Regions from separate parts of the Pseudobutyrivibrio sp. C4 genome, predicted to be linked through region 3. Evidence: predicted binding sites of a transcription regulator. Region 3 holds the regulator's gene; each other region holds the start of a gene.
What was found. Region 3 encodes Rex, which represses fermentation and respiration genes when NADH is low (regulators of the CRP and FNR family bind a similar motif). Its sites were predicted from a motif close to ATTGTTAANTANTTAACAAT; they were not measured.
Positions count from the first base shown of each region.

Region 1: the regulator Rex is predicted to act here: its motif matches at 3,967-3,986, upstream of BMY66_RS04085 (NADH-quinone oxidoreductase subunit 5 family protein).
Region 2: the regulator Rex is predicted to act here: its motif matches at 5,781-5,800, upstream of BMY66_RS00230 (DUF5692 family protein).
Region 4: the regulator Rex is predicted to act here: its motif matches at 4,694-4,713, upstream of BMY66_RS06625 (oxidoreductase).

Region 1 covers NZ_FOHF01000002.1:62,917-70,855, reverse strand. Annotated here, with positions in the region: gene BMY66_RS04105 (hydrogenase large subunit) at 1-274, opposite strand, end outside; gene BMY66_RS04100 (NADH-quinone oxidoreductase subunit C) at 276-638, opposite strand; gene BMY66_RS04095 (NADH-quinone oxidoreductase subunit B family protein) at 651-1,094, opposite strand; gene BMY66_RS04090 (NADH-quinone oxidoreductase subunit H) at 1,120-1,995, opposite strand; gene BMY66_RS04085 (NADH-quinone oxidoreductase subunit 5 family protein) at 1,995-3,932, opposite strand; gene BMY66_RS04080 (4Fe-4S dicluster domain-containing protein) at 4,151-5,629, opposite strand; gene hydF ([FeFe] hydrogenase H-cluster maturation GTPase HydF) at 5,659-6,846, opposite strand; gene hydG ([FeFe] hydrogenase H-cluster radical SAM maturase HydG) at 6,926-7,939, opposite strand, start outside.
Region 2 covers NZ_FOHF01000001.1:50,367-58,305, forward strand. Annotated here, with positions in the region: gene BMY66_RS00210 (alpha-galactosidase) at 1-1,242, shown strand, start outside; gene BMY66_RS00215 (methyl-accepting chemotaxis protein) at 1,356-3,095, opposite strand; cyclic di-GMP riboswitch class I at 3,197-3,272, opposite strand; gene BMY66_RS00220 (chloride channel protein) at 3,411-4,688, opposite strand; gene BMY66_RS00225 (diacylglycerol/lipid kinase family protein) at 4,793-5,734, shown strand; gene BMY66_RS00230 (DUF5692 family protein) at 5,875-6,987, shown strand; gene BMY66_RS00235 (MBL fold metallo-hydrolase) at 7,138-7,899, shown strand; gene BMY66_RS00240 (DNA-3-methyladenine glycosylase 2) at 7,901-7,939, shown strand, end outside.
Region 3 covers NZ_FOHF01000001.1:430,936-438,874, forward strand. Annotated here, with positions in the region: gene BMY66_RS02070 (hypothetical protein) at 44-802, opposite strand; gene BMY66_RS02075 (redox-sensing transcriptional repressor Rex) at 813-1,439, opposite strand; gene BMY66_RS02080 (ABC-F family ATP-binding cassette domain-containing protein) at 1,529-3,442, opposite strand; gene BMY66_RS02085 (polyribonucleotide nucleotidyltransferase) at 3,499-5,580, opposite strand; gene rpsO (30S ribosomal protein S15) at 5,737-6,003, opposite strand; gene BMY66_RS02095 (DUF4340 domain-containing protein) at 6,154-6,759, opposite strand; gene BMY66_RS02100 (adenylosuccinate synthase) at 6,852-7,939, opposite strand, start outside.
Region 4 covers NZ_FOHF01000003.1:25,422-33,360, reverse strand. Annotated here, with positions in the region: gene BMY66_RS06640 (response regulator) at 1-83, shown strand, start outside; gene BMY66_RS06635 (GH25 family lysozyme) at 115-1,683, opposite strand; gene BMY66_RS06630 (LysR family transcriptional regulator) at 1,698-2,552, opposite strand; gene BMY66_RS06625 (oxidoreductase) at 2,660-4,651, opposite strand; gene def (peptide deformylase) at 4,791-5,282, opposite strand; gene priA (replication restart helicase PriA) at 5,306-7,537, opposite strand; gene pyrB (aspartate carbamoyltransferase) at 7,637-7,939, shown strand, end outside.

The DNA of each region.
Region 1 (7,939 bases), on a different contig from region 3:
CACGACGAGGGACCTCTACGTTCATGATATCCTCAAGTGCCATGCAGTAGCCCATGCCATGCATGAATGAGCAGATACCACAGATTCGCTCTGCCACATATACCATCTCATTGAAATCCTTCTTGCTTGTAAGGCTCTCAAGTCCTCTGTGGATGAATCCAATAGAAGGAATTGCTGCCAAAACTTTCTCGTCTTCCAAAACTAAATCAAGATGGATTGGCTCAGGAAGGACAGGATGCTGTGGGCCGTAAGGTACTATACTTCTGTTTCCCATACTACTTATCCTCCTTTTCAATAAATGGTGTCTCTACATCGATGCGATAAAGCTTGTCGTGGAAATCCACCTTGATATTTTCAACATTAAGTCCCCAAAGCTCGTGCATTTCATTTTCATAATAAATAGCTGATTTGTATACACGAGAGATCGATGGAACCTCCTCATCACGCTCAGCGATGAGTCTATAGTTTGCAAAATCGTATCCGTTTGCAAATGAATATGTTACTTCATAATGATTTTCTGCTTTTGGGAATGAGCAGCAAATCTGGCAAAGTCTCCAAAGAGCATTCTTCTTTTCCATGATTACCTGGAGGAGCTCAGCCTTGTCGATTAAATATAAATCCTTTTTTAGTTCTTGCATGATTTCCTCCTACTAATTAGCCTTCTGCTGTGCCTTAAGAGCCTCTGCCTTTTCCTTAAACAGACCGATGCCTTTTACAACACCGTCGATGATTGACTCTGGTCGGGCAGCGCATCCTGGGACGTAGATGTCTACAGGAATAACTGTGTCGGCGCCACCTTTGATGTTGTAGCACTCCTTAAAGATGCCGCCTGTACAAGCACATGTGCCTACAGCGATTACAACCTTTGGCTGTGGCATCTGCTCGTAAATCTGCTTTACAACAGCTTCATTCTGAGAATTGATACCACCAGTAATGAGGAAAATATCAGCATGCATTGGGTTACCTGTGTTGATAACGCCAAATCTTTCTACATCGTAAACAGGTGTAGTACAAGCTAAAACCTCTATATCACATCCATTACAGCTACTTCCATCATAGTGAAGGAGCCATGGTGATTTATGTATTGTACTCATTTCTTATCCTCCTAAACTCCAAACATTAACCCATGATGATCTCTAGCAAGAAGAGATTCATACCAGCTGCAACGATTGTTACGCCCCAGGCAAGCTTGAGCATAAGCTGCCATTTTACTCTTGCTGATGTGTTGTCGATGAGAATCTCAAGGAACCACACAACAAGAATTGCAACGATAGCGCCAATCACTGAAAGTGGGTTGCTGTTAAGGAAGAATAATCCAACTATGCCAAGAAGGATTGCATTTTCATACCACTCAGCAAGTGTAACCATTCCATACTCCTTACCTACCATCTCGGATGTTACGCCTTTGATGACCTCTTGGTGGGCATGATGAGATGTAGAAATATCGAATGGCGACTTTCTGAATTTGATTGTAAGGATAAATACAAAGCCTACAAAAAATCCTGGCAAATAAATGATGTTGGAATATGTTGAATTCATCACTATCTCATTTACATTAAATGTTTTTGTAGCCAGATAAAATCCAACTGCCACCAACAGTTCCATTGGTTCGCATGACATGATTTGAACCAGCTCTCTGTGAGTTCCCTGAGAAGAGAATGGTGAGTGAGTTGATGTAGATGCCAAAATCAAAAACATTGCTGCTGTTGAAAGTGAAAATACAACAAGCAATAAATCAAAGCCAGCGAAAAAGATTACTCCTGATAGCACAATGAAAAATACGTATGAGTAAATCATAAACAGCTGCTGTTTGTTTGCTGTTAAAAATTCTTTTTCAAAAAGCTTTTTGATATCGAAGAAAGGCTGTAGCACTGATGGACCACGTCTTCCCTGCATACGTGCAGAAATCTTTCTGTCAAAACCATCTAAAAGTCCGATAACAAAAGGTGCTAAAAGTACATAAAGTACTGCAATTATAATTCGAGTCGTAGTCATTAGAACGCACCTCCTATCACGATAATCATATAAACAATAATGATAAATGCAGAAATCATTATCGCAGGAGTGAACAGCTTCTTTTCACCCATGATGTCTTCCATGTAGAAGTTTGCAATGTGCATTTCCTTTGGATCACCTGTAGATGATACGAAGTTGAAGTTGTCACCAGCATTGGCGCCACCCATGTATGTGATAACCTGCTTTGCCTTCTGTCCCTTTGTCAGCACAAAGTTTACAAATGGAACTACAAAGATGCCTACCAACAGCACAATCATGATTATCATATTTTGATATGAGATAACCTGTGTTGCAGTGCCAAACATATCATTTGAAAGTGGCTTTAACACATGCTTTGAAAGCCATGGGAATCCAAGGATAAGTGCAACCATCATAAATGCATGGAAGAACATTGAAATGTACTCGTTCTTCTTTGTGAGGTCGCGTGACTTCTCACGTGGTGAAGCCCCAAGTATCTTCGACATCCACTTTGTCCAGTAGAACATTGTTGTAGCTGAGCCAAAGCAAATGAAAAGTACCATAAGTGTTGATACGTAAACAGATGTAGTATCAATGAATGCCTTAAGTGCTGCCCACTTAGAAATGAGCATACCAAATGGTGCAAGGAACATTCCGGCGATGCCAATCATAAGGATTACTGCAAGCTTAGGGAAAATAGCAATCAATCCCTGCATATCCTCCACGTCACGGCTGCCAGTTGTGTTTTCGATAGCACCAACGCACTGGAAAAGCATTGACTTTGAAACAGCGTGGAAAATTACAAGGAATACCGCTGCCCAAATTGTCTCCTCATAGCCACAGCCAGTACATGCAACTATAAGGCCTAAGTTTGAAATTGTAGAATAAGCAAGCACCTTCTTGCCATCAGAAACTGATATAGCAAGGCAAGATGCAGCAAGGAATGTGAAGCCGCCAATAAGGGCTACCATATTTCCAACATAGTTATCTGCCATTGCAACAGAGATTCTGATTAACAGATATACACCAGCTTTTACCATTGTTGCACTATGAAGAAGTGCAGATGATGGTGTAGGCGCAACCATGGCACCAAGTAGCCATCCAGAGAATGGGAACTGTGCCGATTTTGTAAGTGCCGCAAAAGCCAGACATGCGATAGGAAGCATGTTTCTGATGTTGGTAGGATCTGCCTGAACTAAATCAATATAGTCAAACAGATTTACAGTTCCATACCATAAATATCCAACTGAGATTGCCACTGCCAATCCACATCCACCAAGCAAGTTCATCCATAAAGCCTTAAATGAATTGTTTATAGCCTCATCAGTTCTTGTGTATCCAATCAACAGGAATGATGTTACAGATGTGATTTCCCAGAAGAAATACAGACTACATAGATTTGCTGAAAATACCAAACCAAACATAGCACCAAAAAATACAAATATCATGGCCAAGAAAAAGCTTCTTCTATCCTTTAGCTCTTTGTGATGATGAATGTGATAGCCATGCATATATCCCACTGCATATACACCAATCAGTGTACCAACGATTCCAATAATCAAAACCATAATCATTGTGAGATAGTCAAATCTCATTGTGTAATTGTTTGGAATCTTTGGCCCTGCCAGCTCCAAAACGGTTGGTACCACTGTGGATACAATGGTTAGCAAAGATATAATTGTTTTCTTATACTTTGCACAAAGATAAATGATGAAAAACATTAAAAGAATATCGCCTACAAGGAAAACATGACCGAATGTTTCCTGGTATGGTAATGAGAAATTCAGTGTCTGGCCCCCAGCCATAAACCACTGAACCGCTGTAATGATGGATAGAATCATTACAATTGCGCATCCTAGATAGACGAAAAAAGCCCTGCATTTTGAATGATGAATCAATGCAGGAAAAATCGCCCACAGAAATGGCAGACAGATCAACGCTGTTACTAGCATTTCCATATGAAATTACCCTCCCTAGTATTACATTATATCTTCTGATATATTTTTAACACATTAGCTATACTATACCACAAATTTACTAACATAGCGTTGATTTTTTTATCTTTTTATGGTTATTTTTTCACAAAAATACACCCTGTCAGAAAACTCTCCGACAGGGTACGCTGTGGTTAAAAAAAAGAGCCTGCTTCACAATGAAGCAGACTCTATTAATTTGCTTATTCCATATGTCCGTCTCTGTACATTGAGAACTTGTCCATTGGGTAATTCTCGAGATTTTCAAGAATCTTACGTCCATCAGCCTTGCCGATAAGACCATTTCTAGCCTTGAGGATTTCTCTCTCAGCCTTATGCTTAGAAGGTCCGCCTACGCAACCTCCCTCACAAATCATACCTTCGATGAAGTCTACATCAAGCTTGCCGCTCTTAAGAAGCATAAGTGCCTTCTTACATTCAGCACCACCTGCGCACTGCATAAGCTTGATATCATCTGTGTTCTGTCCACGCTCCTGCATGCACTCGATAACAGCCTTTGCAACACCGCCTGAGGAAGCGAAGTGCTTACCAAATGTAGATGACTCCTGGTAGTTCTCCTCTACTGGCTCGAACTCAACGCCCTTAGAACGCATAAGTGCACGAAGCTCACCAAATGTGATAACGTAATCTGCATTTCCTGGAACTGACTCATCAGCAGCCTCAGACTTCTTTGCGATACATGGTCCAACGAATACTGTAACAACGTCATCTCCCTGTGTAGCCTTAAGAAGACGTGAGATAGCACACATAGGTGAAATTGTTGAAGACATGTTGTTCTCGAACTGCTCTGGGAAGTGCTTTCTAAGCATATTGATGAAAGCTGGGCAGCAAGATGTTGTCATCTTACGTCCTTCTTCCTTTGCCTCGAACCACTCAGCAGACTCGTAAGCAGCTGTCATATCTCCACCGAGACCTACCTCTACCATGTCTGTAAAGCCGATCTTCTTGCAAGCTTCCTTAACTGCTGCCATAGAGATGTCCTCACCGAACTGTCCCTCTGTAGCAGGTGCGCACATAGCGTAAACCTTCTTGCCTTCAAGAATAGCCTTGATGATATGTACAAGATATGTCTTAGAACCGATAGCACCGAATGGGCAGCTGTGGATACAGTGACCACATGAGATACACTTCTCATCATCGATTACGCAGTGACCGTACTCATCGTAAGAAATAGCACCAACTGGGCAAGCCTTCTTACATGGTCTCTCAAGGTGAACGATTGCACCATAAGGACATTCCTTAGCACACATACCGCACTCCTTACACTTTGAAGGATCGATGTGCATTCTTCTCTCACCTGGTGAAATAGCGCCAAACTTACAAGAGTTAAGACATGCCTTTCCAAGACAGAAACGGCAGTTGTCTGTAACTGAGTAAGAAGCGATTGAACAGTCATCACATGCAGGCTGAATAACCTGTACTACGTTCTTAGAATCTGGGTTAGTAGGAAGATTCTCTGCGCATGAAAGGATAACACGCTGTCTTACGATTTCGCGCTCCTTGTAAACGCAACAACGATATGTTGGTCTTGGGCCAGGAATGATTTCGTAACAAACCTGTTCCTTGTGAGAAGCATCGAGCTCACCCTTCCAAGCAAGCTTACACACTTCTTCCATGATGTTGTGCTTTAAACGCACAATACTTTGATCTGAAGTTACCATATTTTTCTCCTTTTACATTGTTTGCCAGTTTACTTTAAAACCTCTAGACTTCTGTCTAATATTCCATTGAAATGGGCAATGGCCATTCCATAGTTTACTATTGGAACCCCCTGCTCCACGCAATGCTTAGTTCGACTTTGCATCTCGCTAGCATTAATCATGCAGCCCCCGCAATGAACTACTAATTTATATTTTGATAAATCCTCTGGAAATTCATTTCCTGAAGAAAATTCAAAATCAACATCCTTACCTGTGTGCTTTCTAATCCATCCAGGTAATTTTACTGTGCCGATGTCGTTGCACTGTCTGTGATGTGTGCAGGCTTCGGCAATCAAAACCTTATCATTGTCCTGCAAATTTTTAAGTGCAGCGACGCCCTTTAGCTGGGTGTTAAGGCTTCCTCTGTATCTTGCCATCAATATGCTAAATGATGTCAAAAGTATATTGTCAGGCACCATCTTTGATACTGTTTCAAATGCTTGTGAATCAGTAATAACAAGTGATACCGATTTATCTTCGTTAAGTACCTCTGTGAGCTCCTCTGGCTGGCAGCAGATGGCTTTGCATCTGTGGTCCAGCAGGTCTCTAAGAACCATTTGCTGAGGCAAGATGATACGTCCCTTTGGGGCTGATTCATCGATTGGGATGACAAGTACTACTGTGCTCTTTTCTGGTACTAAATCAGCGACGAGTGGTGGCTCTGTAATCTTTGGTGCAAGCTGAAGAAGTGCCTGCTTTACAGCCGCCATATCATCTGTTGTGGCATCCACATAAAGAAGCTTTTCCTCTGATGACAGTTCCTCAAAAGGATGACCTGCCACCTCATCCACGTGATTTTCAATGATGATATAAGGGAGCTTACGTTCCTTAACCATCTTTAGGAAATCAACCTCTTCTTCTGTGAGGTGGTCTGCTCTGGCATCAAGTACCAAAACAACGATATCCATCTCATCAAGGATGCGGTATGTTCTTTCTTTTCTAAGCTCACCTAGCTCTCCCTCATCATCGAAACCAGCTGTATCAATGATGACAACTGGTCCCAATGGAAGAAGCTCCATAGTCTTTCTAACTGGATCAGTGGTGGTACCCTTGTGTGCAGACACAAGTGATACCGCCTGATTTGTAAGCTTATTTACAATGCTTGATTTTCCTGCATTTCTTATTCCAAAGAAGCCAATGTGAACACGCTGGCCACTAGGTGTATTATTCAAGGACATTTTATTCTTCCTTTACAAAAAACTTAGACATTGTGATTATACAAAATAACTTTGTCTAATTTATTAAAAAACTGAGAACTTAGAAACGGAAATCACGTCTGTCTGAGTTCTTAATAGCTTCGATGTTTTCAAGAGCTATCTTTCTAACATTTTCCTTAGGAATCTTCTTGAGCTCGTCTTCAATCATCTTGTAACCAACTTCTCTTGTCTCCTCTGAAGCGTAGTCAACAAGGTACTCAGTAAGAGTCATAAGTGCGTTTGGATGGCAGCAATTGAGGATTTGTCCGCTCTTGCAAAGTGCCATAAATCTATCACCAGTACGTCCTGCACGGTAGCATGCTGTACAGAATGAAGGGATGTGACCTGTCTCCATAAGCCAACGAACAACCTCATCAAGTGTACGCTGATCTGAAACATCAAACTGCTCTGTATCGTGTGGTCTCTCCTCTTCTGTGTAGCCACCTACTGATGTACGGCTTCCACCTGAAACCTGTGAAATACCAACCTGAAGCATCTTGCGACGAACTTCCTCAGACTCACGAGTAGAAATAATCATACCTGTGTAAGGAACTGCAATTCTGATACAAGCTGCAATCTTTGTGAACATCTCATCTGGGATTGAGTTGTCGAATGCCTCTGGATCGATGTCGTCAGCGTGCTTTACACGTGGAACTGAGATTGTGTGAGGGCCTACGCCGTGAACAGCCTCAAGGTGCTCAGCGTGCATAAGAAGTCCTGCGAACTCATACTTGTAGCTTTCAAGTCCGAAGAGAACTCCAAGTCCTACATCGTCGATTCCACCTTCCATAGCGCGGTCCATAGCCTCTGTATGGTATGCGTAATCGTGCTTTGGTCCTGTTGGGTGAAGCTCCTCATAGCTCTTTTTGTTGTATGTCTCCTGGAAGAGGATGTATGTACCAATTCCTGCTTCCTTGAGCTTGCGATAGTTTTCAACTGTTGTAGCAGCGATATTTACATTAACACGACGGATATCGCCATTTTTGTGATGAATGCTGTAGATTGTGTTGATGCACTCGAGGATGTACTCGATAGGGTTGTTTACAGGATCCTCACCAGCTTCGATGGCAAGTCT
Region 2 (7,939 bases), 380 kb from region 3:
TGGTTCGGCGATAGAAACGACGATCACAGAGCCCTTGGCGATTGGGATATTGTTAATAAAAAGAAGCTTCCAGGTGGCTTGGAAGGTCTTTCAAAGAAGGTAAATGACCTTGGTCTTATGTTTGGTCTTTGGGTTGAGCCAGAGATGATTAACGTTGATAGTGAGCTTTACAGAAAGCATCCAGATTGGGCTATCGATATTCCAAACATGGATCATTCAGAGGGACGTTTCCAGCGATTGCTTGACCTTTGCAACCCAGAGGTTGTAGATTACATGATTGACAGAATGAGCGAAGTATTCTCTACACCTGGTCTTTCATACATCAAGTGGGATATGAATAGAAACTTCTCGGATTACTATTCAAAGTATCTCCCAGCTGATAAGCAGCTTGAGGTTAGCCATAGGTATGTTCTTGGCTTCTACAGACTGTTAAAGACATTGGCTGAACGCTTCCCAGAGATTCTGATGGAAGGCTGCGCTTCAGGTGGAAACAGATTCGACCTTGGTGTACTTTGCTACTATCCACAGATTTGGGCAAGTGATAATACAGATGCTGTCAGCAGACTTGCAATCCAGGACGGATACTCATATGGATATCCACAGTCTACATACACAGCACATGTTTCTGCATGTCCAAACCATCAGACACTTCGTGTTACACCACTCGAATCACGCTTTGCCGTAGCAAGCTTTGGTGTACTTGGATATGAGCTCAATCTTAACGATATGAAGTCGGAAGATATAGCAGCTGTTAAGGCACAAATCGAGCTTTACAAGCAGTATCGTAAGACATTGCAGTTTGGCGATTTCTATCGCCACAGAGCGGACAACATTTATCAGTGGAGCATCGTTGATAAGGACAAATCTACATCTGTTTCAATGCTTATGCAGCGAGAAATCGTAGCAGGAGACCAGTACTTGAAGCTTGAGATGGCTGGCCTTGATCCACAGACAAAGTACCACTTCTTTGGACGCAAGCTTGAATATAACGTAAAGGGATTTGGAGATTTGGTAAATACAGTTTCTCCAATTCATATTAAGCAGGATTCACTTGTACATAATTTTGTTGCAAAGTTTGTAAAGATGCCTGGTGAAATAGAAGATTACGTGGCTTATGGAAACACACTTAATTCTAACGGAGTTAAGCTTGTACAAAGCTTCGTAGGTACCGGCTTCAATGAAGAAGTTCGCTACTTCCCAGACTTCGGGGCTCGCCTCTACTTCGTGGAGAAAGCAGAATAGCTATATATAAAAAGAACCAGTAACTATCAAGCTCTATATGTTACTCAAGGAGAACTTTCCATGTTCGACGGAGTAATATATAGGCTTGAGAGTGTAACTGGTTCTTTTTAATTTTACTCTGTTACAGTACTTTCGATACTGAAGTAGTTCATCTTATCGTTTAGGCTTACGGCAAGGTCCTTGAGCTCGGCTGCGGCCTCATTTATCATAGCGAATGTTGTGTTGAGCTCTTCCATAGAAGCAGTTGTCTCCTGTGAAGATGCTGCATTCTGTTGAGAAATAGCAGAGAGCTCTGAAATAATATCATTGAAGCTTGCCTTAAGGTTGTTAAGAAGTTCAACCTTATCAGCAATTGTCTTTGTACTAATATCAACGCTGTTTACGTTGCTAACAACACCGTCCATATCTGTCTTTGTGCTGTTAAGCTGAGCGTTTTGCTTGTTGAATGCTACGTTAAGCTTTTCAATTGTATCAACACTCATCTGTGATTCTTCTACAAGCTTATCTACGATTCCATTAATTGAAACAGCTGCATCCTTTGACTGGATAGCCAGGGAACCAATTTCAGAAGCAACAACGGCAAATCCTCTACCGTATTCTCCAGCTCTAGCAGCCTCGATAGAAGCGTTAAGAGAGAGAAGATTAGTCTGCTCTGAAATAGATGTGATAGCACTTGAAGCATCAGCGATATTTTTAACAGCATCGTTTGTAGCCTGAATCTGGCTGTGAATCTCTGTCATGGCTACCATAACCTGTTCGTTCTGAAGCATAAGCTCGTTGATTGCATCAACAGTGTGGTTTGCATCTTCAAGCATTTCTGTTGCAGCCTTTGAAAGCTCCTTAACACTTGAAGTGATATCATCAATGCTTTCGCCCATTTCTGTAGTGTTTGATAATGAGTTTTCAACGTTTTCAGCCTGAGCAACGGCGCCCTTGCTGATATCTTCTACAGCGTTAGCAACCTGATCTGCTACATGAAGAGCAGTATCAGCTGATGTTGCAAGGTTTTCTCCAGACTTTGTAACTTCTTCTGAAAGATCAAGAGTTGTCTGGATGACATCTGTAAGCTTATCACGAAGCTCAGCAGAACTTTCTGCGATTACACCAATTTCATCAGTTCTGTCAAATGTCTGGTTATCTATGTAGAATGAAAGCTCACCGTCTTCAAGCTTCTTTAAACCATCAACGATATCCTGGATAGCCTTTGTAGATCTATGAACTAACCATTTTCCAATTGAAAGGTTAAGGAAGAAGAAGAAGACATAAACTCCCATGATGATTAAGCGAGCATGCCACAAAGCAGCTTCTACTGAAGTTGTATCTCTACCTGCAAATACCATACCTACAATTGAACCGTCGGAATTAGTAAGAGGTATGTAGTATGCGTACCATTTTCCTTCGATGCCATCTATAGAAAAGTTTGTTGCAAGATATTCTTCTCCGTTTGTGAGAACTTTTTCCACTACAACATCTGAGGCTTTTGTTCCTTCCATACGCTCACCAGTCTCAGAATCAACAAGAGAAGTGATGTAACGGGTATCTCCGTAGAAGACTGTAAAATCCATTCCGGTCTTCTCGTGCAAGCTATCAAGCTGTGCCTGGAAATCATCGTGTACAGCAAAATTTGCTTTAAGAATAGTTCCATTTGAAGCAACTGACCAATCACCGTTCCATTCGTGGTCCATTGCATCCATAAGGAATACTGCAGATGCATGAAGCTCTTCCTCGAAAGAGTCATAATATGCTTTCTTGACGAAAGTGATACCAATAATGGCGATTGTTGTGGCCATAAGTAATGCTAACGCAGAAGCTAATAATAATATCTGGCGCACTAATTTCTTGTTCTTTTTCATGTTAAACCTTTCCGATTGCAATACAATCAAACTCGACAATAAAATAAGCATGGGACATATAATATGACACCATGCTTAGAATTCGAGTGTATATTTTAAGTAGTTGCAACTGGCTGACATTTTAAAGTCCCTATAGTTTTGCGTCGCAAGCTTTCGCTTGTTTTGCCCATATAAAGTGTTTGTTCACAAATATTTCACAATTTGCTTGAAAACAGTCACAATTATATATGCTGATTTTTAGATTGGCAACTACTTTTGTTAATTGTTTATCATTTTTGACAGTTTTGCATAATTGAATTGGTTTATAGAATAATTTTATTGTACATGCTTATCAATATAATTGCTTCTGTACTTGCTGTATACAATCTTCTGAGATTTGTAAAGGCCTGTATAGCCTGATACCCAATAGCTGAATGCTACGGCCAATAAGAAGTAAGGCATTGGCTCGTAACCAAAGAGCTCGAAGCAAATCAAAAGGCTGGAGATAGGGCAGTTGGTAACACCACAAAACAGAGCGCCCATTCCTACAGCAGCCATTAGAGCTGGAGGGAATCCTATTAAACCACCGATTGCTGCTCCAAGTGTAGCACCGATGAAAAGAGTAGGAACAATTTCACCACCTTTATAGCCACAAGACAATGTGAGAGTGGTAAACACCATTTTTAGAAGGAATGCACCTAGTCCAATTGATGCACCTGTGAAGCAGGACATTATTATAGAAGAACCTGTGCTGTTGTAGGTTTGATTTCCAACCAATAATGTAAGAACCAAAACTGAAGTACCACCGACAACAGCTTTAATATAAGGATTAATGATTTTGCCGCTAAGGAATTCTTCGTATTTGTGGAGCATAGTGCAGAATAATATAGAAGCAAATCCACATATTATTGCAAATATACAGATGATAATAGCTGTTTTTATTGTAAACTTTGGAATAACCTCAATTGGGTAAATTTCAGCGCCAAGTCCAAAGTATGCAGCAATGTATCTTGCTACAAGGGAAGAAATAACGCATGGAACAAGTGCAGCGTAGTGCATGATTCCAACTGAAATAACCTCCATGGAGAAAATAGCAGCTGCCATTGGTGTGCCGAATAAAGCAGAAAATGCTGCGCTCATGCCGCACATAATCATTGTCTTTTTGTTGGTATCACTAAGGTGAAGGACACGTCCAATACCATTTCCGATGGCACCGCCCATCTGTAAAGCGGCTCCCTCACGACCTGCAGAACCACCTACCAAGTGAGTAATTAATGTAGCTATAAAAATAAGTGGAGCAAGTCTAAATGGAAGACGCTCATCTGACTGAATAGCAGCAATAACAGTGTTTGTTCCGCTGTCTTTTACCTTAAGAATCTTCTTATATATAAATGTGATTATAACTGCGCCAACTGGCAAAAAATATATAAGCCATGGATTGGATTCACGGACAGATATGACTTTTCGCATGCTAAGTCCAAAGGCGGTAGCAAATAATCCTACTAGAACACCTATTACGATGGATGCGATTGTCCAGCTGAAAACAGACATTGCTCGATGACCATTGTGATCGATTTTGTGAAATAACGTTTCTTTAAATTCTCTATTATCCATATTTTCCCTCTTTGAATTTTATATATTGTATGCTAACACAAATACATTGACTTTGCCTGATAAAATATACAAAATTATTGTAGAAACATTATTTGGGAGACAATATGGAAAACGTATTTATTGTAAACAAAGCGAGTAGAACAGGAAAAGCTGAAGGTGTTTGGAATAAGATAGAAGAATATCTTATAAGTGAAGGCGTAGATTACGAGGTTCACTTTACAGCCAAGGCTTATGATGCAACTGAATTTGCAAAGAATGCTACATCTTCAGGAGAGGATGTTCATTTATTTGTTATGGGTGGAGATGGCACTTTAAATGAAGCTCTTAATGGAATAGTAGATTTTGAACATACCTTATATACACCGCTACCATCAGGCTCTGCCAATGATTTTGTTAAGGGCATCGGATTGGAAGGAAGCACCCTTGATATTTTAAAACGAGCCCTTAAGGATGATGGTTTCAAAAGCATTGATATAGGAAAGGTTACTTATAATAAAGATGGAGAAGAGCAAAGCAGACTCTTTGGGGTTAGCTCTGGTATAGGGGTAGATGCCTATGTTTGTTTGCAGGCGCTCACTAGTAAGCTTAAGACTTTCTTAAACAAATTTGGCCTTGGCTCAGCTACATACGGCCTTCTTACTGTTGGTGACATTTTTACAATGCCATTTTCAGATGCAGTTGTTACTACCTATTTTGATGGAGAAAAAGAGGAGCGAAATATTAAAAGTACCATCTTTGCGGCAGCTATGAATTGCCCGGCGGAGGGCGGTGGCATTCCTATGGCTCCAAAGGCCACAGTTGACTCCGGATATCTTACAGCTTTTATTGCTCATGACATAAGCAGAATAAAATGCTTCGGTTTGCTACCATTTTTGGTTGCAGGTAAGCATGAGGGGAAGAAGGGATTTGATTTATTAAAATTTAATAAATTGGAGATATCTATGAATGACCAAATGTGTGTACACGCAGATGGAGAACATGTTGGATTTTATAAAAAAATCACCTTTGAATGTTTGCCCTCAAAGTTGAAAATTAGGGGTTTTTAAGGAATACAAATTCTTAAAAATGTATTAAATTTTTATTAAGTAAATCATTGTTATTTTCTTGACGACCAAGTATAATAGAAACCGAGGGAAAGAGAAGAAGTTTCTCTTTTAATTTCTAATAATTATTAAGGAGGATGGATATGTTTTTCCAAATCACTAATCTTTGGCAGATCCTTGGCTGGTGCCTTGTATTTGCAGGATTAATTCTCATGAACGAACTCGGCCGTCGTACAAAGGTCGGCGGAATGATTATCTTTGTAATCATCCCATGTATTCTTACAGTATATTTCATTCTTGCACACGTTGGTTTATTCGGCGGTGCAGCAAACCCAACTGTTGCTTATATGGATGGTTGGTTCCACTACTTCAAGCTCTACGCAGCAGATATCGGATGCGTCGGCTTCATGATGATTAAGTATAAGTGGGGCATTGGTAAAGAAAAATGGTTTGCTTGGTGGCCATGGTTCATCGTAGCAGCAAACATCATGATTGCTAATGTTTCAGATATGGAGTCTGCTCTTGCAGCATACTCAATCACAGGTGACCTTTCAGGTGCTTGGTGGTGCTCAAACGAAGGTGTATTCATCTACGGTGGATGGTGGAACGTTGTTAACGCTCTCGCAGGTATGATCAACATCTTCTGTATGACAGGTTGTGTAAAGCTTTACACATCAAACGACAAGAATCAGGCAGATATGATTTGGCCAGATATGACAATCTGGTTCATCATCGCATATGATGTATGGAACTTTGAGTACACATATCTTAACCTTCCTACACATACATGGTACTGTGGTGTTGCACTTCTTCTTGCTCCTACATTTGCTAACGCACTTTGGAACAAGGGTGCATGGATCCAGAACCGTGCTAACACACTTGCAATCTGGTGTATGTGGGCTCAGGTAGTACCTCTCTTCCAGTTAAAGGGTACATTCGCAGCTGTACTTCCACGTGTATACGGTGGCGCTACAGAAGCTGGTGTTACAACAATGGATCTTTATGAGAAGGCTATCGCTCTTTACAACGCAGGCCAGGGCAAGACAGCAGCAGCAAACGAAGCTATCGCAGCAATGGGTATCACAGCTGATCCTTCAATGCAGGGATTCGTAGCTATGATGGCACTTGCAATTAACGTTGTATGTATCTCTGTTATCATCAGAAACGCAATCAGAATCGGTGGAAACCCATATTCAAACTGCGTATTCGAAGGGACAAAGGACTTCGACGAGGCTATGGCTCGTGCAGCAAAATAATTCATGAGACTTTAAGGCATCCGCTTAGGCGGGTGCCTTTTTTGTGTTCATCAATATTTAGTGAATGGTATTTTAAATTCATCTAAATATAGGTATAATATTCACAAGAATATGAAAGACTGCGAGTGAGCAGCCTGTTGGGAGAGAATAATGTATAAAGTTTACTATATAATGCATAGCAGCTTCTTGGTGGAGCTTGATGATAGATATTTGTTATTTGATTATTTTGATAAGTCGGTGGTGGCAGATACTGTTCAGTTTCATGGTTGCCTGCCTGAGCTTAATCCTAATAAATATCTCTATGTTTTTGCGAGTCATAGTCATAAGGATCATTGGTGGCTTGAAAATCTTCGTCTTGCTGATTCAAGAGATAATATCAAGTTTATTTTGTCGAAGGACATTAGATTAGGCCGCAACTATCTTATTAGAAATGGCTTTGATTTATCCATAAAAGATAAGATTCAGTTTGTAACATCTATGAAGAAGTATCAGGTGGATGATATGACCATAGAAACCCTTCGTTCTACAGATGCGGGAGTGGCATTCGTAATCAGCGTAAAGGGCATGAACATTTACCATGCAGGGGATTTAAACTGGTGGAATGCTGAAGGTCGAGGGGAGCTATACGGAGAAGTATACGGTCGCGAGTACAAGCGTGCTTTGAAATCTATTTTAAACAAGCATTTTGATATAGGATTTGTCCCATTGGATTCTCGAATGGGTGAGGATGGATATTTCCTTGGCTTGGATTACTTCATCAAAAACATCGATTGCGACAACATCTTCCCTATGCATATGTGGGGAGATTACAAATGGATTGAAAGATTTAAAAGTCGTCCAGATATTGCAAATCTTAGGGAGAGAGTTGTGGATATAGACAGAGAAAATATGATTTTTGAGATAGAGGACTAGAATGGTTTTTAGCAAGAGTCTTACAGCGGAAGAATTTAAT
Region 3 (7,939 bases):
GACTAAACATTATGGTGTTTAGTCTTTTAAAAAACAGTGAATTCTATTCGTCTGTGGAAGACTCTGCTTCCTCTGTATCTTCTTTTGATTCTTTGGAAACGGCATCCAAATCAACTTCTTCAAGCTGAATATCTGATAAGTCTGTTTTGTCGTTTTCATCCTGCTTGTCAGCAGGTGTTTTAACAGAATCGCCCTTGTCATCGATTGTTCCGATATAGAAATCTCCATTCTGCATATCAAACAGATTTAGCACTTCCATACCAAAAACATCATGCATATATGAATAAATCTCTTTATTGTTAATCTCACGATTATGCTTACGAATAACGTTTTTCTTAAGCTGAACCCTTACATCCTTAATCCAGTTAGTGATTTCCTCGGCTTCTGTAGAATTAGTGCGGAGTTTATCATAGCAATAATCCATAGTAGCCAACATCAATTCTCGATTAACATCATCTGTCTGCTGTGGAAGTTCGCTAAGCTCGTCTTCATTTGACTGAATACGTTCTTTGCATTCCTCCAAAAGTCTTTTATCATCATCCAACTTCTTAGAAACTAAATCTGAAGTTCCTTCCATATTGGACATGACTGAAGCCATCAAGTTTTCTTTGACCTTCTTAAGGTCCTTAAGTTCCTTTTTAAGCTCAGCCTCACGTTTCAGTAAGTCATTTTCCTGCTTTTCAAGCTCTTTAACCTGTTCTGGCTTTCCACCTAAAGCAAAAAGTCTATGCCATTTCTGATCCAAAATAAGCATAGGAACCTTGATTTTGGAAATGGCAGTTGTAAAATCCCTGTCCGCCATATACATTCACCTACTTCTGTTGAGTAATGTTATAAGAAAGTTGCATCAAACTATCTGATAAATGAACATTCTCTATAATAACATCAGGAATATCATCTAAATCAACGTGAGCAAAGTTCCAAATTGCATGAACACCAAGAGAAACAAGCTTTAAAGCTGTAGATCTGGCGTTTGACTTTGGCAATGTCAAAGCTGCAATCTCAACATCATTATGTTTAATGAATTCTGGAAGCTCATCAAGCATCTGAACAGGAATGTCTCTAACCAACTTTCCTTTAAGCTCAGGATTAACATCGAATAATCCAATAATTTTGAAGCCTACACGCTCAAATTTAACATAACCTGCAATAGCCTGGCCTAAGTTACCAGCGCCAATAACGATAACATTATGTGTTTCGTTAACTCCCAAGATATTTCCGATTTCATCATGTAAATATGCAACATTATATCCATAACCCTGCTGGCCAAAACCACCAAAGTTGTTAAGATCCTGTCTAATCTGAGATGCTGTAACATGCATTCTCTTACTTAAATCATTTGATGAAATTCTTTCAACACCATCGTCTAAAAGTTCGCCCAAATATCTGTAGTACCTAGGAAGTCTTCTGATGACTGCTTGTGAAATCTGTTTATCCAAACCATATACCTCCTAATTACAATTTTCAATCTTAATTATAAAATCACACAAAAACTATGTCAAGATTTTAACAAAGACTTAATAAATGCTTAAGATAAACTTAACTCCTCCCACTGAGAATATAAATCTTCCAATTTTAAATCTATTTCATTCTGTTCTGCAGTTAATTCGTTGAGCTTTGCAGAATTTGTCATATTCTCTGGCTTTAAGAATTCGTCTTGAATCTTTGCCTTTTTTTCTTCTAGTTTTTCTATCTCTTCTTCGATTTTTGAGATTTTGTTTTGAAGCTTTCTCTTTTCTGCTTCAATTCTCTTTTGTTCTTTAAAATCAAGTTTTGCAGCTGTAGCGTTAGAATCTGCTACAGATTCCTGGGTTGAAACAACATTTGCTGCAGAAAGTTGTTCCTTCTTTGCAATATAATCATCGTAATTGCCAAGGTACTTTGTAAAATGACCATCTGAAAGTTCAAGAATCATATTTGCAGTACGGTTAACAAAATATCTATCGTGACTTACATAAAGCAAAGTTCCATCATATTCGTTAAGTGCTTCCTCAAGCATTTCTTTCGAATCCATATCAAGATGGTTTGTAGGCTCATCAAGGATTAAAAGATTAGACTTAGAAAGCATAAGCTTTGCAAGAGAAACACGACCTCGCTCTCCACCGGATAACTCGCTAATGCGTTTAAAAACATCATCCTCTGTAAACATAAATGCAGCTAATGTGTTTCTAACCTGAGTCTCTGTAAGATATGGATAAGCATCATGAAGCTCACTGAAGATAGTGTTTGACTCAGTAAGTCCTTGCTGCTCCTGGTCATAATATCCTACAGTAACATTTGCCCCAAAGCGAATCTCTCCTGATTCAAAATCCGTGAGACCATTGATACACTTAAGGATTGTAGTCTTTCCTGTACCATTATCACCTAAAATGGCAATTCTATCCCCTTTATGAACCTCAAAGGATAAGTCTGTAAAGATATTTTTATCATCATACGATTTTGTCACATGAGAAAAATCTAAAACATCCTTCCCACTTTCCTTTTCCACCTCAAGGGTAAGTCGCATTCTAGGCATATCCTTATCAGGGGCATCCATAATATCGATCTTATCAAGCATTTTCTTTCTGCTTTCCGCTCTTTTAATGGATTTTTCCCTGTTGAAGGATTGAAGCTTTTCAATAACAGCTTTCTGGTGTTCTATTTCCTTTTGCTGCTTTTCATAGCTGCGCTCATATGTGAGCTGATATAAAGCCTTTTGCTCAGAAAAAGCTGTATAATTTCCTGTATATACACTAGTGCGTCCGTAGGATAAATCAACAACATGATCTACAATTCTATCAAGGAAATATCGATCATGAGCAACAATTACAACTGCGCCTTTATATGAAGATAAATATCCTTCCAACCACACGATTGAATTCAAATCCAAATGGTTTATAGGCTCGTCTAATAAGAGCAAATCTGGCGATGATGCAAGAAGACGTCCCAAACTAACTCGTGTCTTCTGACCACCAGAAAGCTCATTCATGCTTTTATTTAAATCATCCCCTTCAAAACCAAGGCCTTTTAATATGCCTACAGCTTCCGAACGGAATGTATATCCACCTAATAAATCAAATTGATGCTGTAACTTGTGATAACTTTCCATAAATGTCGCAGCATCTTTACTATCAAGATTTGACATCTCCATTTCCATGTCTGAAAGACGTTTTTCCATGGAAAGCAAATCTTCACGTGCACTAAGTACTGTATCTAAAATGCTACTACCGAAAGAATCTTCCTGATACTGAGCTAAATAGCCCATAGTAGCATCTTTTTTAAGAGTAACTTCACCACTGTCCGCTGGTAAATCTCCAACTATTATTTTTAATAGGGTAGATTTTCCTGTTCCGTTGTTACCAACGATAGCTACTTTAGAACCCTCATCTACTGTAAAAGTGGCATCTTTTATAATGCCATCTTCACCAAATGATTTAAAAATATGCGAAACATTAAGTAACATAGTTTTTCCTTAAAAAATGCGCCTGACTAATGTCAGGCGCCAAATAAAATCTAATTTTACTGAACATCCTTAATAGAGAAGCTGATGCGTCCCATCTTGTCCTTGCCAAGGCATACAACCTTAACAGTATCACCAAGAGTAAGAACATCTTCTACTCTGTCAATTCTTTCCTTAGCAATCTTAGAAATGTGAACCATTCCTTCCTTGCCTGGAGCGAACTCGATAAATGCACCGAATTCTTTGATGCTTACAACCTTACCTGTAAGGATCTGACCCTGTTCGAAATCAGTTGTAATGATTTCGATCATTCTCTTAGCCTCATCCATCTTTGCAGCATCTGTACCACAGATTGAAACGTTTCCGTCATCTGTAATATCAATCTTAACATCACATCTAGCAATGATTTCGTTGATTGTCTTTCCACGCTGTCCTACAACATCACCAATCTTCTCTGGATCAATTGAAAGCTGGATAATCTTTGGAGCATACTCGCCAACTTCCTTACGTGGCTCAGCGATTGCCTTGCTCATGCAGTTGTCCATGATGAAGAATCTAGCCTCACGGCAACGAGCGATAGCACCCTCAACGATTGGACGTGTAAGACCGTGAATCTTGATATCCATCTGGATAGCTGTGATACCTTCTTTTGTACCTGTAACCTTGAAGTCCATATCGCCGAAGAAATCTTCAAGACCCTGGATATCTGTAAGAAGAACGAAATCGTCATCTGTATCGCCTGTAACAAGACCACAAGAAATACCAGCAACCATAGCCTTGATAGGTACACCAGCTGCCATAAGTGACATACATGAAGCACATGTTGAAGCCATTGATGTAGAACCGTTTGACTCGAATGTCTCAGATACAGCACGGATTGCATATGGGAATTCTTCTGGTGTAGGAAGTACTGGAAGAAGTGCTCTCTCTGCAAGTGCACCGTGTCCAATTTCTCTACGTCCTGGTCCTCTAGAAGGCTTTGTCTCACCTACTGAGTATGCAGGGAAGTTATAGTGATGCATGTATCTCTTCTCAGTAACGAAAGCATCAAGACCGTCAATCTTCTGAGCCTCTGAAAGAGGAGCAAGAGTTACAACGTCGCAAATCTGTGTTTGTCCACGAGTGAACATAGATGAACCGTGAACACGTGGAATAATATCTACTTCTGCAGCAAGTGGACGAATCTGTGTGATCTCACGACCATCTGGACGCTTGTGATCCTTAAGAATCATCTTACGTACTGTCTTTTTCTCGTACTGGTAAATTGCCTCACCAAGAACAGCAAGCCATTCTTCGTTATCAGCAAATGCTTCTTCAAGACGCTCAGTGATCTGACGGATATTCTCCTCACGAACCTGCTTCTCGTCTGTGAATACAGCACCTTCCATCTCCTCAGGAGTAACGATTTCCTTCATCTTTGCGAAGAGCTCCTCAGGAATTGCGCATGATGTGTACTCATGCTTTGGCTTACCGCATTCCTTAACCATCTCATCGATGAATGCGATAACTGTCTGGTTAACATCATGACACTTGTAGATAGCTTCAATCATCTTGTCCTCTGGGATGATGTTTGCGCCAGCTTCAATCATGATAACCTTTTCTCTTGTAGAAGCAACTGTAAGCTTAAGGTCACCCTTATCCCACTGCTCCTGTGAAGGGTTTACGATAAACTCTCCATCGATCATACCCATCTGTGTCATAGCGCAAGGGCCATCAAATGGGATATCTGAAATACATGTAGCAATAGCTGCACCGAGCATAGCAACAAGCTCAGGACGGCACTGTGGATCTACTGCCATAACCATGTTGTTAAGTGTTACGTCATTACGATAGTCCTTTGGGAAAAGTGGACGCATAGGTCTATCGATAACACGAGATGTAAGAACTGAGTTCTCAGATGCCTTACCCTCTCTCTTATTGAAACCACCAGGGATTTTACCAACAGCGTATGTCTTTTCTTCAAACTCAACAGAGAGTGGGAAGAAATCGATACCATCCCTAGGCTTGTCTGATGCAGTTGCAGTTGAAAGAACTGTAGTCTCACCATACTGAATAAATGCTGCTCCATTAGCCTGTGCAGCAACTCTGCCGATATCAACACGAAGTGTTCTACCAGCCAAATCCATTGTAAATGTCTTCATGGTTTTCTCCTTCAAATATTTTATTATTTAAGCATCAACCCGAAACTACTGAAAACGAAGAGTTATACTCTCCTAATTCAGTGGCTTCGGATCTTGCTTGAAATCGAAAAACAAATAAGAAAATGAGCGGAGTAAGCAATACTCCGCTCTTATAGATTACTTTCTTAAGCCAAGACGCTCAATGATTGAACGATATCTCTCAATGTCAGTATTCTTAAGGTATGCAAGAAGGTTTCTTCTCTTACCAACCATCTTCATCATACCACGACGTGAATGATGGTCACCTGGGTTAGCCTTAAGGTGCTCTGTGAGCTCAGAAATACGAGCTGTAAGAACAGCAATCTGAACCTCTGGAGAACCTGTGTCACCAGCTGTTCTAGCATACTCATTGATAATTGCCTGCTTCTTCTCTTTTGTAATCATTTTAACTACCTCCTAAAAACTTTTAATATGCCGTAACTAAGGAAAAGGTCGGAGTGTCCAAAACCTGAGTTACAGTAAATTTCGTACCGATATATAATAACACAGCTATAAAAATATGTAAACTATGTATAAATAGGCTTTTTTAAACTGTTACTGTATTAAATCTTCGATTGCATATTTATTAACACCTGCTAATTTTCCACTATTTACATAAACAGTAGAAAAATCATAATTCAATGCAAAATAAATCTGTCCTGTTTCTTCATCAGTTTTACCTAACGAAATAAATGTTGAATAGCCGTTTGCATCCTTAATAATGTACACAGGTGAATCCTGATTTAGGCCGTATTCATCGCCATTTCCATCTTCATCCTCATTGGCAATGATGTCTACAAATCTAACATCTGTAATATAATTCAACAGCTTTTCTATTCTATCTTCGTTTATATCGATGCTAGGGTCATCTGTGTAAACCCAATCCTCTCCATCTCTTTCAAAGGTTAATAGAATGTTATTGCTATCAGTCATCTGGAAGCTATAAACTTCTTCATTATCAAGCAATATAACATTATCGCCTTCATCTTCTATTTCGCTGGCTTCATCCAATACTTCTGCCTGTTCATCAGAGCCATCAAGGTTTTGTATCATTTTTGCTGGGTTTTTAGAATTAAAAGTAATAATCAAAACCACAATAAGCAAAACAATGGCCAGTACAAGAAATATGCCTTTATAATTCTTTGAAATAAACTTCTTCATCATTTCCTCCAAGAAAATATTCTTTACTTAGTATAACAAAAAAGTATTAACAAACAAAGAAGCCGGAGCCATAAGCTCCAGCTTCTAAATAATTATCTGTAGATGATATCGTCTCTTCCAGGACCATTTGAAACCATTGTGATTGGAAAGCCAATTTCCTTCTCAATGAACTCAATGTAGTTTCTGCAGTTCTCTGGGAGATCTTCGTATTTCTTAATTCCACGAATATCTGTCTTCCATCCTGGAAGCGTCTTAAGTACTGGCTTAGCCTTTTCAAGCTTGCTAGTAACTGGGAAGTCTGTAGTAACCTCACCATCGATTTCATAGCCAACACATACAGGAATCTCATCAAGATATCCAAGTACATCAACAACTGTAAATGCTACATCTGTTGTTCCCTGCATTCTACATCCGTACTTTGAAGCAACACAGTCGAACCATCCCATACGACGTGGACGACCTGTAGTAGCACCGAACTCACCGCCATCGCCACCGCGACGTCTAAGCTCATCAGCTTCATCACCGAAGATTTCAGAAACAAATGCACCTGCACCAACAGCTGATGAATAAGCCTTACATACTGTAACAACCTGCTTTAACTCCTGAGCTGGGATACCAGCACCGATGCAACCGTATGGAGCAAGTGTTGATGAAGATGTAACCATTGGGTAAATACCATGGTCTGGATCCTTCAAAGTACCAAGCTGGCCTTCAAGAAGGATAGTTTTATTTTCTTTAAGTGCGTTCCAAAGGAATGCTGATGTATCGCAAACATAAGGAGCAATCATATCGCGGTATTCATGTAATGTCTCAAGGAGCTCCTCTGGATTAAGGAGTGGCTTGTGATATAAATGCTCAAGAAGAACATTCTTCTGATCACATGTACGAACAACCTTTTCCTTCAAAAGCTCATCATCAAAAAGCTCCTGAACCTGATAACCGATTTTTGCGTATTTATCTGAGTAGAAAGGAGCTATACCGCTCTTTGTTGAACCGAAAGAAGCCTTTCCAAGACGTTCTTCCTCGTATTGATCAAAAAGGATGTGATATGGCATAACAATCTGTGCTCTATCAGATACAAGAATGCGAGGTGCTGGTACTCCTTTCTCTACAATAGAGTTAATCTCTTTGATAAGGATAGGAATATTCAATGCGACGCCATTTCCAATGATGCTAGTGG
Region 4 (7,939 bases), on a different contig from region 3:
GTAACTATCTGTCTACCATCCTAGAAAAGCTCAACCTGAGAGATCGAACTCAACTTGCTATATTCTATTTGAAGCATGAATAAATCGAAAGCTGGCATTGCTGCCAGCTTTTTCTTATTCCACAACCTTTATATAACTGCTTACACAGTAAAGAACTTGTCCATTGTATTCCACTCGCGACCAGCCATATTCGTTGTTGATACCTGTTCGAATGGCTGTCTGGCCTGCGCTAAGTGTAGCCACTACCTGAGAATCAGCATCCGTAACACTAGGCTTTGAACGAAGATTTACAACTTCCTTTGCAGTAACTGTTTCATTAACATCTGTAAATTTAGTTTTAAAACCAGGTGCCTGAGCTGGTGCTTCCTCTGTTGCAGGAGCTTGCTCAGCTGGCGCTGCAGATTGTGCAGGTGCACTTAAATCTGTGGTCAAATAACTTGATACAGCGTAGTATGTGGCGCCATTATAAACCACCCTCGACCAACCACTTGTGCTTGTGCCAGTTCTTGTGGCTGTTTGACCATTTTCAAGGGTAACCATTACCTTGCTATCTGCGCCCTGACTAGGCTTATTACGAAGGTTTGTCTTGCTCTTTGCTGTGACAGTCTCATTAACCTCTGTAAACTTCATCAGTGCTTCCACATCTGCTGATGCCGTTGCTCTTTCTGAAGTGTCCTTAGCCGTTTCTGTGCCGTTGTATCCAAAGTATGCTACATCCACATCCACCTTTTTTGTAATGCCAGGAATTGTTCCCTGATTGGTGTACTGCCACATATCGTATTTAAATCCTGCCGATGGGCCTGTGGCCAAATTTGAAGAATCCTGATTGTACCATGCCATCCAGATTTTGTACTTGGCACAAATTGTGGATGTATTCCATTTTGCATCTGATGCCATTTCATTCTTAGAAGCATAAAAGATTGGAGTATATCCTTTGTTATAAACTTCTCCAAGAAATGCTATAGCAATATTGCTTCTGTCATCCTTTGTAAGATTGTACTGGCGGCTAGTGCTGTTTTCAAAGCCCTCACAGTTGTATCCTACTGGATATGTGATTGGATACTGAGCTACATAGCTTGCAACCCAATCGGCCTCTTCTATGGCCTCATCCTTTGTAACTGCAGTAGAGAAGAAATAGGCTCCGATTTTTATGCCATTTTTCTCTGCTTCCTGCATGTTGTATTTTGCATTTGTATCTGGCTTTATTTCTCCTGTTGTAGAGTCTCTATAGCCGACACGAATCATTGCAAAATTAATCCCTGAGCTGGCAACCTGAGCCCAATCGATAGTGCCCTGGAATTTTGATACGTCGATTCCGTATGTAGTGGTACTGTTTTCACCAACATTGCTGGCATTAACAATATCCTCCACATTTACTGAGGCTCCCTGTTCTGACTGAGTTGAAGCCCCTGGGTCTTCCGCATCAGTCTCATCTGTTGTCTCTTCTGTCTCCTCAGGCTCTACCACTTCGATTGTAGTTCCATCCTCAGGCTCTTCATTTGCAACATCTACTTCTGCCGCAACCTCAACAGGCTCATCGTCCGTACCTTTTACCTTTTTGACGATGAGAACTGTCCCCAATACCAATACTACAAGTCCTAGACAGCAGGCAGCCATCATCAACTGTCTTCTACGTCTCAATCTTCTGCGACGTCTGCTACTTCCACGATGTCCGTTATTCATTTTTATTCTCCCAATTATTTAATAGCCGCTAAAAACTTCTTGGCTAAATCTTTGTCCGCAGAGTCTTCTCTGTAGATTCCATACACATTCCAGGTGTATGAGTCCTTAATGACTAGTGGTTTTATTTCATCTGTTTCTGGGAAGAATCTTGGGGAGATTCCAAGGCCAGCTCTATTCTTTGATAATAGATACAGCGACTCTCCTTCATCTACCTTGGCAACAATATTTGGTGCAAAACCATTGAGATGGCATGCATTCACAATATCATGATATACATGATATTTCTCATTCATGGAAATGATTTTCTCATCCCTCAGATTTTTTAGCTCAATTTGACTTTCATTCCAAAATCTATGTCCTTTATAGACATAGACCACCAAATCAATTGCTTTTACGTGTTCGCAGACTACGCCTGGTAAAGATTGCTTTCCTACTACAAATCCAAAGCTTATTTCATCATTCACCACCTGCTGGATTACATTTTCATTTTCATACTCATACCAGCTAGCGAGAATCTCAGGATTATCCGTCATAAAAGATGCAACACTAGGAACATCAATTGCTCTAATTGTTCCTGCTGCAAATCCCACCTTGAAGCGTTTTTCTTTTTCACTTAACGCCTCTATTGATGAAAACAAATCATTTAAATCTCTGCTTATTGTTTTAGATTTTTCGTAGAATAATCTTCCACTTTCAGTTGGAATGAAACCTTCCTTTGACCTAATAAACAAACTGGTTCCAAACTCATCCTCAATGCCCTTAATAATTTTACTAAGGCCCTGTGGTGATAGAAACAGCTTGTTGGCTGCCGCCTGTAGATTTCTTTCCTCATATACAGCTTGAAAACATTTAAAATTTCTTGTATTCATAAAATTAATTATAGAATAAATGACCTTGATAGACAATATGTCCATCAAGGCCATTCACGGGGAGTAAAAAAATTATACGAAAAAAGTGGTTATTAAACTAATTTATATTAAATGTGGTTTGCTACTTCAAAGGCATCCCAAATACCATACATGATATTTGAAACCTGTCTAGCATCACCAAGGAGATAAACTTCGTCAAGCTCGTTCTTGTACTGGTTGTAAAGAGTGTTCTCGCTAGCATAACCGACACAAAGAACTACGCTATCAGCATTAAGTTCCTTTGTCTCTTCTCCTACAGTAGCTGTAAGTACGCCATTGTTGAATCCAGTAACACGAGCACCTGTAACAACATCGATGCCGTTGAAAGGAATAAGCTTTTCAAGCATTTCTTTGTTTGCTGAACAAAGTGGTCCGTTCACTGCCATAAGCTTATCAAGTGCCTCAACGATTGTTACCTTCTTGCCCTTCTGAGCAAGATCAAGTGCAAGCTCGCAACCTACAAGTCCACCACCAACAACGATAACATTGTTGCCAGCTTCCTTCTGTCCAAGAAGTACCTGCTCTGCTGAGTAAACCTTCTCATCATCGCCAAGTGAGAACATCTTTGGACGAGAACCTGTAGCCATGATAACTGCGTCAAAGCTCTTATCGAGAATTTCCTTCTCTGTAGCCTTTGTGTTAAGGTGAACCTCCACACCAAGACGTGTCATTTCATCCTCATACCACTTAGCAAGGGCGATATCGTCCTCCTTGAATGCTGGAGCACCACCAGGGATAAGGTTTCCACCAAGACGTCCTGCTGCCTCGTAAAGAACTGGCTCATGTCCTCTTTCTGCAAGTACACGTGCAGCCTCGCAACCTGCTACACCACCACCTACAACAAGAACTCTCTTCTTCTTTACGATAGGGTTGTATGTGTTAAGTCTTTCCTTACCAGCCTGTGGGTTAACTGCACAGTTGATAAGTGAGTATGTCTGGATACGTCCCATACAGCCTTCCTGACAGCTGATACATGGACGAATCTGGCTAAGCTTGTTTGTACGAATCTTGTTTACGATATCTGGATCTGCAAGTGTTGGACGACCAAGTGAAATCATGTCGCAGATATCATTGTTTAAGCAATCAAGTGCTGTATCTGGATTATCAACACGACCTGCCATAATAACAGGGATGTTTACATGCTCCTTTGTAATCTTTGCAAATTCCTTGTAAGGAGCCTTCTCCATATACATTGGTGGGTGATTCCACCACCATGCATCGTATGTTCCTGCATCTACATCAAGGGCATCATAGCCATACTTCTCAAGAAGCTTTGCAGCCTCGATACCTTCCTCGATGTCACGTCCCTTCTCTTCGAATTCCTCGCCTGGAAGAGCACCTTCTCTGAAGTCCTTAATCATAGACTTAAGTGAGAATCTCATTGCAACTGGGAAGTCCCATCCACATGTCTTTGCGATTTCCTCACGGATTTCCTTAGCAAAACGAAGTCTGTTCTCTAAGCTTCCGCCGTACTCATCATTCCTCTGATTGAAGAATGAAATAGCAAACTGGTCAATAAGGTATCCTTCGTGAACAGCATGGATTTCAACACCATCGAAACCAGCGCGCTTTGCATTGTATGCGCCTTTACCAAAGCTTTCTACAATACCATGAATCTCCTCTACAGTAAGTGGACGACATGTTTTGTCTAACCATCTGTGAGGTACTGCCGATGCAGAAACAGGTGGGAACTCACCTAAGTTTGTAGGGATAGTAACACGTCCGAATCCACCTGACATCTGTAAGAAAATCTTTGAGCCATAAGCATGTACACGCTCGGTCATCTCGCGGCTAGTTCTTACGAACTGAACTGGGTTGTATGTTGAGTTTGGTGTGTTAGGGAATGAAGGCTTCTCTACCTCTGTATCAGAGAAAGTAACACCTGTAATGATAAGACCAATGCCACCCTGAGCACGTCTTGTGTAGTAATCAATACCTCTGTCATTCCATCCACCTTCGCAATCTCCAAGACCAAGTGGTCCCATTGGAGCCATTGCGTAACGGTTCTTAATTTCGAGCTTGCCAATTTTAATAGGCTCGAAAAGTCCTTGATACTTCAATTTATTTCCTCCTTTTACATTTAACAATTAATTTGCCGGCACATTGTTAAATTTTTATCATCTATGTCTATATTTTAACCATTAAATGTAACAAAGGCCATCAACATACAGTTGATGGCCTTTATCAAAAAGGATACTATTAATTTTCGTCTTCAATTTCCTCAAGGAAATCTTCTACATTGTAGAGCTCTCCCTCTACCTTATCTACGTAGATATTACCGTCTAAGTGATCGATTTCATGAAGAAGCGCTCTTGCCATAAGCTCCTCACCTTCCACGATAATCTCTTCCATATCTTCGTTTAATGCCTTTACCTTTGCATAATTTGGACGAGTCACAATACCAGTCTTGCCTGGAACTGAAAGACATCCCTCGCTGCCTGTCTGCTCGCCAGATGTTTCAAGAACCTCTGGGTTGATAAGAACAACTGGGCCCTCACCTATATCGATAACGCAGATACGACGAAGAACGCCAACCTGAGGTGCAGCAAGACCTACACCGTCTGCATCATACATTGTATCAAGCATGTCCTCGATAAGTGTCTTAAGACGTGGTGTAAGCTCCTTTACTGGCTTACATTTCTTAAGTAAAACATCGTCTTTACCATATTCTCTAATTTCTAAAAGTGCCATAATAATTCCTTTCTAAAATCCTGTTATATTGTAGATATCGGATCAAAATCAAACCATGTAGAGGTATTTCTGTATTGCTTTTGCTGCAATAAGAATGCCTCGATAGTATCTTTTACATTAACAAGCCTATCGTATTCGTCGGCCTTTACGTAGATTACCCTACGGTAAACGTCCTTTAGCTTTCCAATATAGGCGTCCTCTGGCCCCATGATAATGATGTTTGAATCCGCCTGTCTAATGATATCTGCTAGAATATCTGCCTGTTTGATAGCATCCTGCTGCTTGTCGCAGCTAACCTGTATGCCCAAAATATGTGAGCATGGTGGGTATGAAAGCAAGCGTCTGTATGCATACTCCTGACTATAGAAGCTGTCATAATCCTGGTTTGCAGAGGCAACTACTGAATAGTTGTCAGGCTGATATGTCTGAATAACAGCTATGCCTGGCTCCGAGCCTCTACCAGCTCGTCCTACTGCCTGGGTAAGAAGCTGGAATGTACGCTCCCCACTATGATAATCGCTTTCGTTTAGTGATATATCTGCTGCTATTATACCAACTAAAGTGACGTTTGCAAAATCGTGACCTTTGACAATCATCTGAGTACCTATCAAAACATCTGCCTCGTGTGCTGCAAATGCTGAAAGGATTTCCTCGTGACCATCCTTGCCTTTTGTGGTGTCGGCATCCATTCGAAGTACCCTGGCTGTTGGAAATAATTCCTTTACGATTTCCTCCAGGCGCTGAGTACCAGCCTTGAAACTGCCGATATATTTGCTGCCGCAGCTTGGACAAGTCTTTGCTGCCACTGTTGTGTAACCGCAATAGTGACATTTCATCTTGCCACCTGCATGTAAATGAAGGGCAACATCGCAATGTGGACATTTTAACACATGGCCGCAGGCCCTACAAGAAACAAAACCCATAAGCCCGCGTCTATTTAAGAACAGCATAATCTGCTGATGCTTGTTCAATCTATCTGCCATCAACTCCTGCAATCTGCGACTAAGCATAGAACGATTGCCAGACTGAAGCTCCGCCCTAAGGTCTACTATCTCGCAAGAGGCCATATCCTGCCCCATCGCTCTGGAATGAAGAGTAATAAGCTGATATTCGCCAGTCTGTGTGCGACTATATGCCTCAAGACTAGGGGTAGCGGAACCTAGAATTACAGTAGCACCTGCTAGCTTTGCACGGTACACTGCAGTTTCTCTAGCGTGATATCTAGGGATGACTTCGGATTTGTAGCTTGGCTCGTGCTCCTCGTCAATTATAATCAATCCAAGATTTGCAAATGGTGTGAACAACGCAGAACGAGGTCCTACCATAATGCTGATTTCCCCTGATTTAGCTCTCTCGAACTGATCGAAACGCTCTCCAGGAGACATCCTACTGTTCAGGATACTTACTTTATCACCAAACCTGGTGTAAAATCGCATAACTGTCTGGTATGTAAGGGCGATTTCCGGAATGAGGACAATTACCTGCTGTCCCATGGAAATCACATGCTCCATAACATCCATGTATACTTCTGTTTTGCCTGAGCCTGTAACACCATGGATAAGATATGTCTTTCTTCGACCTGTATCTATATCTGCTTTGATTGTTTCTGCAGCGGCTTCCTGCTCCTCATTTAAAACGATGTGCTTTTGATTTGCGTCCTTGTTGATATGAGGGTTTCTGAATGTTCTAACGGACTCAACCTTAACAATTCCCTTAGATTCTAAATCCCTGATATTTGACGATGGAATCTGAAGCTTTTTTGTAGCAAGCTCCCAGTCAAGAACATCCACCTCAAGAAGCTCCCTCAAAAGGCGTTCTTTTCCCACTGCATGATTCTTTTTAGTAAGAATCTGTGTCAACTCAATCTGGGCCTGTTCAAGTGAAATATTCAGGCTGATTTCTTTCTTTAGCTTTTCGTTTTCCTTTTTCTTAATAGGAATAACTGTCTTTAACGCCTGATTCATAGTAGAACCATAATTCTTTTTAAGAAATGCAGCCAAAGAAATAAGCTGAGACTCTATGGCAATGCTATCTTTTAGCACTCTTGCAATAGGCTTCAGCTTTGTAACATCAAACTCCGGCTTGTTGTGCAATCCCACCACATATCCTGTGATGGCGCGATTGCCCTGTCCAAATGGAATTACTACCTGAACGCCCTCAGTTACTTGATTTTCAAGCTCTGTAGGCACAATATATTCAAATGTCTTATCCAATCTCTCGTGAGAGATATCAATAATTATATCCGCATATTTCATGGAAACAATTTTAACATAACTAGTTTATTTTTGAAACGAGTGTGATATAATTAGACGATTTAGTTATCAGGAAATTAATTTAAATAGGGAGGATTTCCAATGCGTCATCTAATGAGCCCTCTAGATTTTTCTAGAGAGGAACTAGAGCAGCTAATGGACCTGGCGGAGGATATTAAAAATCATCCAGACTCGTATTCCGAGAAATGCCACGGCAAAAAGCTTGCTACATGTTTCTACGAACCAAGCACACGTACACGACTATCTTTTGAGGCTGCCATGCTTAATCTTGGTGGTTCAGTCCTTGGTTTCTCTTCAGCTGATTCTTCTTCAGCAGCCAAAGGCGAAAGTGTTTCCGACACCATTCGCGTTATTTCTTCTTACGCAGACATTTGCGCTATGCGT